DNA from 2 places in the Paracandidimonas lactea genome. Region 1 is predicted to be linked to the other one. Evidence: predicted binding sites of a transcription regulator. Region 1 holds the regulator's gene; the other holds the start of a gene.
The links. The regulator NrdR, encoded in region 1, represses ribonucleotide reductase genes. The targets are predictions, from matches to a motif close to CACNANATNTNGTG.

Region 1 (4,632 bases):
CAAGGCATCAACGACTACACCAACTGGTTTGCCGCCGACCGTGATATGAATGGTGATTATTTCGGCTACGATGGCCCTTGCCCGCCCTGGAATGACACCATTGCGCACCGGTATGTGTTCACCGTTTATGCGCTCGATATCCCTGAACTGCCCTTCGAGGGCCGGTTCACCGGCGCAGACGCGCTCAATGCCATGCAGGGCCATATTCTGGCGCAGGCTTCCATCACCGGGCTGTACAGCCTGAACCCCCGCGTTCGCGCAGGGGGGTGATCAGCTGCCGCAGCCCTGCCGGTCATCCGTGGCAGGGCGCGGCGCCGCCCAAGGGCCCGCGCCGGTCTATCGGGGATGCGGCGCATCGTCGCCGGCAGACAACTTGAAAATGGCTCATGTTGATCATGCGCCATTTTTTCGTTCAGCCTGCGTTCGTCCGGCTATCGGGCGTTTTCGGCCGATTTGGCGTTGGTTGTCCGCGGCTAGGGCCATATTCGGGCTAAAATGACAACCGTTTGTCTACGGACCTGCCTCACCTCTACCAGGACTTCCCTCCATGTTCGACCGTACCCGTACCCTTGATCAAGTCGATGCCGACGTCTGGGCCGCTATCCAAAAAGAAAACGTGCGCCAGGAACAGCACATCGAGCTGATCGCCTCCGAAAACTACACCAGCCCGGCTGTCATGCAGGCCCAGGGCACGCAGCTTACCAATAAGTATGCTGAGGGCTACCCGGGCAAGCGGTATTACGGTGGTTGCGAATACGTCGACATCGTTGAGCAGTTGGCCATCGATCGCCTGAAGCAGATCTTCGGCGCGGAGGCCGCCAACGTTCAACCCAATTCGGGGTCGCAGGCCAACCAGGGCGTTTACATGGCCGTGCTGCAGCCGGGCGACACTGTGCTGGGCATGAGCCTGGCAGAAGGCGGGCACCTTACGCACGGCTCGCCCGTCAATGCCTCGGGCAAGCTGTATAACTTCGTTTCCTATGGCCTCGATGCCAACGAAGAGCTCGACTACAACCAGCTCGAAAACCTCACCAAGAAGCATAAGCCCAAGCTGGTCGTGGGCGGGGCATCGGCCTACGCACTGCGTATCGACTTCGAGCGTATGGCGCGCATTGCACACGACAACGGCGCGCTGTTCATGGTCGATATCGCGCACTATGCGGGCCTGGTGGCGGGCGGCGCTTACCCCAACCCCTTTCCTCATGCCGATTTCGTCACGTCCACCACGCACAAATCGCTGCGCGGCCCGCGCGGCGGCGTCATCATGATGAAGGCGCAATACGAAAAAATCATCAATTCGGCCATTTTCCCCGGCATCCAGGGCGGCCCGCTGATGCATGTCATCGCCGCCAAGGCCGTTGCCTTCAAAGAGGCGCTTGCACCCGAGTTCAAAGATTACGCCGCCCAGGTGGTCAAGAACGCCGATGTCATGGCGCGCACTCTGGTGCAGCGCGGCTTGCGCATCGTGTCTGGCCGCACCGAAAGCCACGTCATGCTGGTTGACCTTCGTGCCAAGGGCATCACGGGCAAGGCGGCCGAAGCCGCGCTGGGCCAGGCGCACATTACGGTCAACAAAAACGCCATCCCCAACGATCCCGAAAAACCCTTCGTCACCAGTGGCATCCGCCTGGGTACGCCTGCCATGACAACGCGCGGCTTCAAAGAAGCCGAGGCCGAGCTTACCGCCAACCTCATCGCCGATGTACTCGACAACCCCACCGACGAAGCCAATATCGCCGCTGTGCGCGAGAAGGTCAACGCGCTTACCGCGCGCCTGCCGGTCTATCGCTGATATCCGACACCCCGCCCATGGGCGGGGCCTGCCGCCATGAAATGCCCGTTCTGCAGCAGCTTCGATACGCAAGTCATCGACTCCCGTGTTTCCGAAGAAGGCGACACCATCCGGCGTCGCCGCCGCTGCACGGCCTGTGACCGTCGCTTTACCACTTATGAGCGCGCAGAGCTCGTCATGCCGGCAGTGGTCAAGCGCAACGGCACGCGGGTCGAGTTCAACGCCGACAAGCTTCGCGCAAGTCTCAGCCTGGCGCTGCGCAAGCGGCCGGTCAGTACCGACGCGGTCGATGCCGCTGTTGCGCGCATCGAAGAAACCTTGCTGGTAAGCGGGCAGCGCGAGGTGCCGTCCGGCTACATCGGCGAACTGGTCATGGCCGAGCTCAAAAAGCTGGATCAGGTTGCCTTCGTGCGCTTTGCGTCGGTATATAAAAGCTTTGAAGACATCGGCGAGTTCGTCAAAGCCATCGACGAAATGCAGGTCAAGACCAAGCCTTGAATTCCATGGACAACGTGGCCGGCTCTGCGCTTCCTGATCCCCAAGATCCCGACATTCACTGGATGCGGCAGGCGCTGGCGCTTGCCGAGCGTGTGCTTTACCTGACTGCGCCCAATCCCCGGGTTGGATGCGTGATTGTGCGCGACGGCCAGTTGCTGGCCTCGGGTGCCACGCAGCGTGCGGGCGGCCCGCACGCCGAAGTCATGGCCTTGCGCCAAGCGGCCGAACACGGCCGCGAGGTGAAGGGCGCCACGGTTTATGTTTCGCTGGAGCCATGCAGCCACTACGGCCGCACGCCGCCTTGCGTCGACGCACTGATCAAGGCGCAGCCAGCTCGTGTCGTGGTGGCCATGCGCGATCCTAACCCCTTGGTTGCGGGGCGAGGCCTGGCCAAGCTGCGTGCGGCGGGCATCGACGTGCGTGTGGGCGTCTGCGCCGATGAAGCGCTGGCGCTCAACCCTGGCTTTGTTTCGCGCATGACGCGTGGCATACCCTGGCTGTGGTTGAAGTTGGCCGGCACGCTGGACGGCCGCATTGCCCTGCCTAACGGCGCCTCGCAGTGGATTACCGGAGAAGCCGCCCGCGCCGACGGGCACCACTGGCGCGCCCGTAGTTGTGTGGTGCTCACGGGTTCCGGTACTGTGCTGGCCGACAACCCACGCATGAACGTGCGTCATGTCCACACCCAGCGCCCACCCATCAAGGCTGTGGTCGATACGCGTTTCGAGATCGACGAACAGGCGCGCCTGTTCGATGGCTCGCGTGTGTGGATCTTCACCTGCCGTCCCGATGTCGCCAAGGCCGAACGCATGCGTGCCCGCAATACTGAAGTCATTGAAATGCCTTGCCTGAATGGCCGCGTAGACCTGGCTGCCATGATGCGCTGGATGGGCGAACACGATATCAACGAGGTGCATGCCGAAGCCGGTGCGCGCCTGAGCGGCGCCCTGCTTCAGGCAGGTTGCGTGGACGAGCTGTTGATCTACATGGCACCCATGCTGATCGGCCCCGGCCTGGGCCTGGTGCGCCTGCCCGAGCTCGAAGACCTTGCCCAGGCACACCGATTCGCGTTCACCGAGGTTACCCCACTGGGTGAAGACCTGCGCATCCGCGCCCGTATCCAACCCTTGTCCCCAGACGCGGTAAACGCAGCGGAGCAAAAATAATTCTGCTAGAATAGCGGACTTGCCCATAGCTGCGAGCTATGGAAAAAGCAGGACAGGTGGCCGAGCGGTTGAAGGCGCACGCCTGGAAAGCGTGTATACGTGAATAGCGTATCGGGGGTTCGAATCCCCCTCTGTCCGCCAGGGATTCAATAAACAAGCGCCTTTCGGGGCGCTTTGTTGTTTCTACCCACCACTTTACGGCTCTACCCCGTTTCGCTCTTCCCCATTTTCGGGGGATCAGCGCATTCATCAGACACGGTTAATCGGCTCTTCCCCATTTTCGGGGAGGGCAGCGCATTCATAAGGCACAGTCGGTGTGGAAGCAACGGCCCGCTGATGCTGGCTGCCCGAGTCTGGTATAAAAAGAGCTATTAAAACTATTCGGGGCAGGGGAATGTCGATCCAATCGTTTAGCCGGTGGGGCGTGGCGTTGTTTGCGGTTGCGCTGGTGTCGGGGTGTTCGCTGTTTGGCGGTGGCAAGAAAGGCGAACAGCACACCGAGGGAAAGGCGGCAACGCAAGCTTCCGTCCGTAGCGACGAGTGTCGCGGCAATCGTCGCAAATGCATTTATGAAGGCAACTACGAGGCGGGCGAGGAAGCCTACGCGGAGCAGGAGGCGCGACGCCTGAACCAGGCGCAATTGGCCAAACTGCGGCGCCGCGCCGGCAGGTAGCCAGGCCCGCCGCGGCAGCGGCTTTCAATGATGTCAAACGCGATGGGCGCTGTTGTGTGTCCGGCCGGCGCGGGCCAATAGCTCCCCGGTGTGATGATGGGGGCCGTCGTGCTCAGGGTAGTGATGTGTTAGCTCTGCCGGCGGCTGTCTGGTTTGAATTGCCAGCGTCACATGCCTGCGTGGGAGGCAGGATGCCCCAGCTTATCTTGATCATGGGGCTGCGCTCAGACGACCAGCGCACCGATAGCTCGCCTTTTTCGGTTGTGCGCGCGTACAGTTGCTCCAGCTGTGGCGACAGATAACCCCGGGGTTCGGTGCTGTAGGCAACCAGGGCGCCGCAATGCAAGGCGCTCGCGGGGTTGAGCCAGGGGGCGTGCTGGTAGTCGGCGTCAAGAAATACATCCACGTCGCGCCCTGCATGTACGGCAATATTGCCGCCCAACCACATGTCGGATGCCACGATTTGCAAGGGTACGCCTGGTTCGTGCTGTTGCCACACAGCC
Region 2 (4,632 bases), on a different contig from region 1:
CTGACGCTGCGCAATATGGTGCCAGCGCCCTATCTGGCGCCCAGCTTCCAAGCCTGCTATGCAGCGGTGCTGTTTTCCGCCACGTTGGCGCCCTGGGATTTCTACCGTGACGTGCTCGGGCTGCCCGACGACACGGCCTGGCAGGATGCCGACTCCCCTTTCCAGCCGCATCAACTGCAGGTGCGCATCGCGCACAACATATCCACCCGCTACAACGACCGCGCCCGTTCCGTGGCTCCCATCACGCGCCTGATCGCGGAACAATTTATCAACCGGCCCGGCAATTACCTGAGCTATTTCAGCAGCTTCGACTACCTGGACCAAGTGGCCGCCTACTTTGCGCGCGCCTACCCAGACATCCCCTTCTGGCTGCAAGCGAGAGGCATGGATGAGGCGGCACGCAGCGCCTTTCTGCAGCGCTTCGCGCACGACGGCCAGGGCATAGGCTTCGCGGTGCTGGGCGGGGCCTTCTCCGAGGGCGTGGACCTGCCTGGCAGCCGCCTCATCGGCGCCTTCATCTCCACCCTGGGCCTGCCACAGTTCAACGCAATCAACTCTCGGCGCCAGCAATGCATGCAGGCCCTGTTTGGCGAAGGCCGCGCCTACGACTACACCTATCTTTATCCTGGCCTGCGCAAAGTCGTGCAGGCCGCAGGACGTGTAATCCGCTCCACCACCGACCAAGGCGTCGTGCACCTGATCGACGACCGCTACGGCCAACCCCACATCCAGGCCCTGCTGCCCGGCTGGTGGGCCATCCGCTGACGCGCCACCGCGCCATGCCGCGGCCTGGCCCCCCCCGTGCTCTGCCGCCTCCTGCTCCTGCACCGGCCTGCTCCTGCACCAGCCTGCTCCCGCGCCGGGCGGTCTCTGCGCCTCTTGTTACCATCGACACCACCCGGCCTTTTCCACACGCACGATATGGTTCCCCACGGCTGACGCGGCGCGCTTGTCTACAATTATTTCCGACCGTTCCACTCGGGATTTTGTTCACAAGGAGCTCCCATGTCCGCAACCGGCCTGCCCATCTTCTCTGAAGCCGTCTACCCCTTCGATGCGCGCGGCGTTGCCAAACGCTTTCGCCACGCTGCCATCTTCGGCGCACTGTCCGCCCTTCAGCCAGGCGAAACCATGCGCTTTTGCAACGACCACGACCCGCTCCCGCTACTGCAACAATTACAGGGCCACTTTGGCGATGCCATTCGCATCGAATACCTTTCGCGCAACCCTGGCGAGATCGTCATCGACTTCCATATCGTCGAGTAAACCGGGCCCCACGCCCGGCCGGAGCATCACGCACGGCGGGCGCGGGAGGTCGGACGGCAGCGTGGCCTCAACGCTAAGCACGCACCGCGCCCTGTCCGATGTCCACGCGCTCGGCCAGAAAATCCAGAAAAGCCCTCACGCGCAGCGGCAGGTAGCCGCCCTGGCCGACATAGACAGCGTGGACTTCCTCGACATCGCCTGGATTGCAGTCTTCCAGCACAGGCAGCAGGCGGCCAGCAGCAATGTCATCACGCACCTGGAACGCTGCCAAACGTGCCCGCCCAAGTCCTGCCAAGGCCAACCGGCGCAATGCCTCGCCGTCGCTGGCCTGGGCGTTTCCTGTGACGGGAAACATCAAGTTTTCGTCTCCTTGCCGCAATGGCCAGCCGGGTTGCGCGCGCACATAGTTTTCCCCCAGTCGGTTGTGCGCCAAGAGTTCCTTCGGTGTGGTCGGCGTGCCGTAGCGGGCCAGGTAGCCCGGTGCTGCGACGATCATCATGCAGATAGTCTATTCCGCATTGATCTTTGAATTCATGATTTTTTAATTGGTGGTTTTTAAATTCACCAAAGGAAAGGATCCATCACATCACTTTCCAGGGCTTGTGCTTCAGCCATGCTGACCGTGGCGGTCACGGCGGGTGCAGCCTTCGCAGTACCGGCGATGGCGGCTACGCCAGCCTGGGTCGCCACCTGGCAGGCCAGCCCTCAGCCCTTCACCGCCTACCCGAACAAGCTCTGTGCAGCCCGGATTTAATCTGCATCAATCAATCCCTACTTCCTCGGTCAGCTGCATTGACCAATCAATATATTGTGTCTAATCTCTCTTCAACCACAATATGTAGTAGAAAGGAGTTTCGACAGCCATGGCCCACGTAGACGTTCAAACCTCTGTTGATGAATACCTTGATCGCATCGACTGGCGCGTCAATGCCAATGCCAACCAAGGTTATTCGCTTGGCGGGCTTATCCTCAATGTATCGGGCAAGGTCATCGCCAACTACTGGCTCAACAGCGTCTATCCGCAAGCCGTCGGCCGCGCGCACCGCGACGCAGACTTACACATCCACGATCTCGATATGCTGTCGGGTTATTGTGCGGGCTGGTCTCTGCGCACGCTGCTCAACGAAGGCCTGAACGGTGTGCCGGGCAAGGTTGAGTCCGTGCCGCCGCGCCATATGTCCAGCGCCGTTGGCCAGATCGTCAACTTCCTGGGTACTTTGCAGAACGAGTGGGCCGGCGCACAAGCCTTCAGTTCATTCGACACCTATATGGCGCCCTTCATCCGCAAGGATGGGCTCAACTACAGCCAGGTGCGCCAATACATGCAAGAGCTCATTTACAACCTCAACGTGCCGTCCCGCTGGGGCACGCAAACCCCATTCACCAATCTCACTTTCGACTGGGCCTGCCCCGAAGACCTGCGCGAGCAAGTGCCGCTGATCGGCGGCGAGGAAATGCCTTTCACCTACGGCGAACTGCAGGAAGAGATGGACATGATCAATCGCGCCTACATCGATGTGATGATGGCCGGCGACGCCAAGGGCCGCGTGTTCACCTTCCCCATTCCCACCTACAACATCACCGAAGACTTCGACTGGCACAGCCCCAATGCCGAGCGTCTGTTTGAAATGACGGCCCGCTACGGCCTGCCTTACTTCCAGAACTTCATCAATTCGGAGCTCAAGCCAAATATGATCCGCTCGATGTGCTGCCGGCTCCAGCTCGACCTGCGCGAACTGCTCAAGCGCGGCAACGGCTTGTTCGGATCGGCGGAGCAAACCGGCTCGCTGGGTGTCGTCACCGTCAATTGCGCTCGGCTGGGTTATCTGTACGCCGGCAACGAGGTGGGCCTACTCGCTCGGCTGGATGAATTGCTGGCACTGGGGCGCGACAGCCTCGAAATCAAGCGCGATGTCATCCAGCGCCTGATGGACGACGGCTTGTTCCCCTATACCCGACGCTACCTGGGCACCTTGCGAAATCACTTCTCCACGCTGGGCGTGAACGGCATCAACGAAATGGTCCGCAACTTTACGCGCGACGAACACGACATCACAACCGAATGGGGGCACGACTTCGCCGTACGGCTGCTCGACCACGTACGGGCGCGTATGGTGCAGTTCCAGGAAGAAACCGGCCACATGTACAACCTGGAGGCCACGCCGGCCGAAGGCACCACTTACCGTTTCGCCAAGGAAGACCGTCGCCGCTACCCCGGCATCCTTCAGGCCGGAACGGCACAGATGCCTTACTACACCAACTCGTCGCAACTGCCCGTAGGCTTTACCGACGATCCGTTCGAAGCGCTCGAGCGTCAGGATGAACTGCAACGCAAATACACCGGCGGCACGGTGCTGCACCTATACATGACCGAGCCGCTGTCCAGCGCGGACGCCTGCCGCACGCTGGTCAAGCGGGCACTCAGCCGCTTCCGCCTGCCTTACATCACCGTCACGCCCACTTTCTCCATCTGCCCCGTCCACGGCTATATCGGCGGCAGCCATGCCTTCTGCCCCAAGTGCGACGAGGAGATCCTCGCCCGCAAGCAGCGCGAAGCTGCCTGAGGCCGCTTTTTTTTTGACCACTGTGCGCCATGCAGCGCCACTACTGAAAGGAGTTCACCCATGTCCACGCTAAATACCACGACGCCCCTCACCCTCTCCGACGACGAACGTCAGCCGTGCGAGATCTGGACCCGCGTCATGGGCTATCACCGCCCCATGTCTTCGTTCAACATCGGCAAGAAAGGCGAATTCCATGAGCGCCGCTACTTCCGTGAAGCGGCTGCGGGCGTCGCCGCCACGCCTGCGCGCCGAGCCGCGTAAAAGCATCTGCCCGCGCAGCAGCAGCCCAGCCCGCGCGGCGACACTATTTGACACCCATCCACTTCAGCTTCAAATGCCTATACATGCTGCCGCGCAACGCCCACTTAAGGTGGGCGGTATCACGCCCTTCACCGCCACTGATTTCCCTGGCAAGCTATCGACCGTGATCTTCGTACAAGGCTGCCCCTGGCGTTGCGGCTACTGCCACAACCCACACCTGCAGCCGCGCACAGCCGACAGCCCAGTTGCATGGGAGGGCGTGCTGGCGCTGCTGCGCAGGCGCGTCGGCCTGGTGGACGCGGTTGTCTTCAGCGGCGGCGAGCCCACCATGGATCCGGGGCTCGAAGCCGCCATCCGTGAAGTGCGCGAACTGGGATTCTGTATCGGCCTGCACAGCGGCGGCACGCATCCGACCCGGTTGCGCAAGGTGCTACCGCTGCTGGACTGGATCGGCCTGGACATCAAGATAGACTTCGACAGCTACGAGAACGTTACTCGCGTTCGCAACAGCGGTACGTCGGCACTGGAAAGCCTGCGCGCT

Region 2: the regulator NrdR is predicted to act here: its motif matches at 2,097-2,110, upstream of LOL23_RS14975 (ribonucleoside triphosphate reductase).

Annotation. Positions count from the first base shown of each region.
Region 1 is NZ_JAJJOZ010000003.1:424,287-428,918, forward strand. It holds gene LOL23_RS08815 (YbhB/YbcL family Raf kinase inhibitor-like protein) at 1-270, shown strand, start outside; gene glyA (serine hydroxymethyltransferase) at 548-1,792, shown strand; gene nrdR (transcriptional regulator NrdR) at 1,829-2,290, shown strand; gene ribD (bifunctional diaminohydroxyphosphoribosylaminopyrimidine deaminase/5-amino-6-(5-phosphoribosylamino)uracil reductase RibD) at 2,296-3,456, shown strand; tRNA gene LOL23_RS08835 (tRNA-Ser) at 3,507-3,597, shown strand; gene LOL23_RS08840 (hypothetical protein) at 3,851-4,129, shown strand; gene LOL23_RS08845 (glycosyltransferase family 39 protein) at 4,242-4,632, opposite strand, start outside.
Region 2 is NZ_JAJJOZ010000008.1:157,348-161,979, reverse strand. It holds gene LOL23_RS14990 (ATP-dependent DNA helicase) at 1-765, shown strand, start outside; gene LOL23_RS14985 (DUF2249 domain-containing protein) at 1,006-1,266, shown strand; gene LOL23_RS14980 (LysR substrate-binding domain-containing protein) at 1,340-1,765, opposite strand; gene LOL23_RS14975 (ribonucleoside triphosphate reductase) at 2,130-3,830, shown strand; gene nrdD (anaerobic ribonucleoside-triphosphate reductase) at 3,891-4,091, shown strand; gene LOL23_RS14965 (anaerobic ribonucleoside-triphosphate reductase activating protein) at 4,165-4,632, shown strand, end outside.